2 regions of the Colwellia sp. 20A7 genome follow, and region 1 is predicted to be linked to the other one. Evidence: predicted binding sites of a transcription regulator. Region 1 holds the regulator's gene; the other holds the start of a gene.
The links. Region 1 encodes FNR, which switches genes on or off when oxygen is low (the NO sensors DNR and NnrR bind a similar motif). Its sites were predicted from a motif close to TTGATCTAGATCAA; they were not measured.
Positions count from the first base shown of each region.

Region 2: the regulator FNR is predicted to act here: its motif matches at 760-773, upstream of hemN (oxygen-independent coproporphyrinogen III oxidase).

Region 1 is NZ_CP047130.1:2,902,716-2,904,927, reverse strand. Features, by position in the region: gene uspE (universal stress protein UspE) at 1-636, opposite strand, end outside; gene fnr (fumarate/nitrate reduction transcriptional regulator Fnr) at 790-1,509, opposite strand; gene GQS55_RS12550 (sulfite exporter TauE/SafE family protein) at 1,591-2,212, opposite strand, start outside.
Region 2 is NZ_CP047130.1:4,220,299-4,222,510, reverse strand. Features, by position in the region: gene yihI (Der GTPase-activating protein YihI) at 1-160, shown strand, start outside; gene GQS55_RS18245 (DUF2489 domain-containing protein) at 185-688, shown strand; gene hemN (oxygen-independent coproporphyrinogen III oxidase) at 846-2,212, shown strand, end outside.

The DNA.
Region 1 (2,212 bases):
TATTTCAATTGCTATATTAACTGGCGTACCTGGAAATGAGTTCACTAAATGAACCTTACCTTGAATAAGTTGTGCTAATTTCTTTGCTTCTTTAGTGATCTTATCATTTAGTGAGTTATGCTCTGTTTCGTCGCTACCCACATTAATTGCTGCAAGTATATTGCCGTTGCTTGGCCATTCATGTTCTTTCACTAATAAAACAGGGCAAGGACATTTGCGGAGTATATGCCAATCAGTCGGGGTGAAAATAACTGATTTTAATTTGTCATGTTGATGAGTCCCTTTAATGACAAGATCGTAATTATTTTGAATTACTTGTTCAATAATTGACTCAAAAGGGCGGTTATGCCAAACAACTAAGTTGTTAATATCAATGTCAGGTTTTAAATCACTTATTAGGCTCTCTAGCCAAAGCTCTTTGTCTTTAATGACTGACTGTCGCATAGCGCCACGATCATCGTTGGAAAGAATAGTAGTCATCTCATAAGAGAAGTCAAAGATACTTAAAAAAGCGGTTACTTCAACCTGACCACCACTCGCTTTGATGTTGGCAGCTAAGTCTATTGCTCTTTTTAATGCTTTTTGTTCGTCAGTTGATGGGTCGATAACGACTAGAATTTTTTGATAGGTTTTCATGATAATTCTCCCTGTTGTTATACATTGGTTAAACTTTAATAAAGCCTAAGTAATTTATATCAAAAGTGTGAGATTAATGCTTGTTTTAAATCAAACTATAGCTGATTTAAAACAAGCATTAGAAATTATGAAGCTAACAAATATGAACGGGCGTTAGAATTCAGCGCAATCCACGAGTTCATCAAGACTTACAATAGTAATAAGTTTACCGTCGACTTTTATCAAACCACTTTTATGAAAACGGTTTAATAAACGGCTTATTGTTTCAACGGTAAGTCCGATGTAATTTCCAATATCACTTCGTGTCATTGTAAGACGAAATTCAGCGGCTGATAAACCTCTGGCACGATAGCGTTTGCTTAAGCTTACTAAAAAGGTAGCGACGCGTTGCTCTGCATTTTTTCTGTTCAATAATGTGAGCATTTCTTGGTCGGTACGAATTTCATTACTCATTAGACGCAAAACTTGTTTCTTAAGCTTTGGCATAGTATTAGATAAAGTATCTAAATTATCATAAGGAATTTCACATATCATCGATGTCTCTAATGCCTGAGCAAAGCTTTTATGCTCTGATTCAGCAATAGCGTCAAATCCCAGTAAATCTCCAGCTAAGTGAAAACCAGTGATTTGTTCTTCACCTTGTTCATTAACGGTAAAAGTTTTAAAAGTGCCAGAACGGATAGCATAAAGAGCATGCATTTTTTGACCATCGGTGAATATTTTATCACCTTTGTGAAAAGGGCGTTTACGATCTATGATTTTATCGAGAGTATTAAGTTCTTGATCATTTAGGGTAAAAGGTAGACAAAGTTCACTAATACTACAGTTTTGGCAATTAATATGCTGTGCACCAGGGGAACTATTATTTAACATAGGCTACTCATTTATTATTATAGGAATAGAGTAAACTGTAATTTATGTATTTACTCTAATTTCTAGGATAGTGCTATGGTATTAGAACACTTGGTGGTATGCAACAATAAAACTATAAATACCAAAGGTTATTAACACTAGTGCCATTGCTTTTTTAAAAGATGGTTTTGTTAAGGTATTCTTGATACTACTAAATCCAATAGAGAGAGTTAATAGCGCAGGTAGTGTACCTAAGCCGAAAAAGAACATAATGCTCGCCCCGGTAATCATGCTACCGCTTGCTAATGCCCAAGTTAAGGTTGAGTAAACTAATCCGCAAGGTAACCAACCCCAAACAGCGCCAAGAGAGAGTGCTTTTATTGGTGAGTCTACAGGGATAGCTTTACCTGCTAAAGGTGATATGTAACGCCATAAATGCTTACCTAAAGCCTCAATCCTATTTAACCACATTAGCCATTGACCTAAATGTAAGCCAAGTAAAATCATAAAGGTGGCTGAAAGTAATCGTAGACCAGCGAGTGGCATACCAATATTTTTTGCTGCGATAGATCCGGTAAATCCAACAATTGCCCCGATTAAGGCGTAAGAAGAAATACGTCCAACATTGTATAAAATAACTAGGGTGGTTTTACTTTTAGCTACTGATGGTTTTACCTGGCTCTTAACAGAGACCTGATTATTAACAGGTATCTGGTTATTTTCA
Region 2 (2,212 bases), 1.3 Mb from region 1:
CGAAGAAGTTGATTACTTCAATAGCATGATGGAACGTCATGAAGAAATAAGCGCGGAATTAGATGATGAAGAAGACGAAATCATCAACACAAGTATTAGCTCTGAAGAAGATTTATGGGATAAGTTAGACAATTCATCTTTACCCGATTCAACTAAGTAAAAATACTAGCTAAGGTTAATGAATATGAATCAATACTGGCTTATTGCACTTGTTTTCGCCGTAATTATTGTTGTGAGTTTAGCCTTTTATGCTGGCAAGTTGCTGAAACAACTGCGAGTGCAAAAGCGTGCTCAGCAGCAAGATGAGTTACGTCGCCAACAAGCTTTAGCTAAGCATGATGGTAAAATACTTGCTAGTGTCAAAATCATTGTACGAGCGATGCAAGAAGAGCAGTGTGATTTTAGTGAGGGATGCTGGCGTTTGTCGGTATTACTTGATTCATTAAAATTGAGTAGTGAACTATCACAACAATTTCCTGCGATATTTCAGCAATACGAAGAAATAAAGCATCTTTCAATTCTTGGTGATAGAAAAAATCTCGATAAAAAACAACGTATGAAAGAAGATTACCAACGTATGACAAGTGAAGCAAAATTGCACGACGCTATTGTTGCTGATCTTGGCTTACTTAAGCAGTATGTTACGGAAAGAATAAGTGCCTTAAAGGCATCAAATTCAGTTACGTAACAACAGACATTGATGTGGGTTATTTAAGATAAGAAGCAAATTTAAATAACTTTACACATTTCAATAATTGCTTGTGTTGAATCAATAAACCCTAAATTAATCTAAGTATAATGCGTATTATTAATCGCTTTAGCTTAGATAAACTACGGGTAACATCATGCAAGCAAGTCAATTTTTCGATTCTCAATTACTCAGTAAATATAACACTAGCGGTCCAAGATATACTTCATATCCTACTGCATTAGAGTTTAATGACGAGTTTAAGCATGACGATTTTATTAAAGCGGTGAAAGACTCACCCAACCGTGAATTATCGTTATATGTGCACATTCCATTTTGCCATACCCTTTGTTATTACTGTGGTTGTAATAAAGTAATCACTCGCCATCGTGATAAAGCTGATATATATCTTGATTATTTAGCGCAAGAAATTGCACTACAAGCCCCATTATTTACTGAGTATAAAGTTAAGCAGCTACATTGGGGCGGTGGTACACCAAGCTTTTTAACACATAAACAAATTACAACCTTAGTAGCGTTATTAAAAGAAAAATTCGAATTTTCGGATGAGCTCGAAATGAGTATTGAGATTGATCCACGAGAAATTGAAATGGATTTAGCCGATCACTTATTTTCATTAGGGTTCAACCGGTTAAGCTTAGGTGTACAAGATTTAGATTTAAAAGTACAAAAAGCAATCAACCGAGTGCAATCAACCGAGTTTATTGGTGAATTTATTGGTCATGCAAAAGCGATAGGTTTTCAGTCTATTAATATCGATTTGATTTATGGTTTACCGCATCAAACCTTAGAAAACTTCAAAAATACTTTAGACAAAGCGCACGAGTGGAATGTTGATCGTATTTCACTATTTAGCTACGCTCATCTACCAAGCCGCTTTGCTGCACAGCGTAAGTTGCGTGATGAATGGTTGCCTGATGTAAAACTAAAATTTGCCTTAATGAAGTTATCAATAGAAACACTTTGTGGTTATGGTTACGATTTTATCGGTATGGACCATTTCGCTAAATCGAACGATGAGCTTTCTGTTGCTCAACGTGATGGTACTTTGCATCGTAATTTTCAAGGTTATACTACTAAAGGCGGTTGTGATTTACTGGGGCTTGGCGTGTCATCGATTAGCAATATTGGACGTTCGTTTGGTCAAAACACTAAAGACTTAAAAAGCTATTATAAATCGATTGAAAACCAACAACATGCACTTGAACGTGGCGTTAGTTTAACTGACGATGATATTTTACGTGGTGAAGTTATTCGTGAGTTAATGTGTAACCTTTATGTCAATAAGGTGATGATTAATGAAAGATATAATATCAACTTTGATGACTATTTTGCTGAAGATTTACCGTTATTAACATCATTTATTACAGACGGTTTAGTTGAAAATAATGCGAAAGAAATTAAAGTTGATCAAAAAGCTCGATTACTTATCCGTAATATTTGTATGAGCTTTGATGCCTATATGAAAAAGCATGTTAATCAACAGCGTTTTTCTCGCGTTAT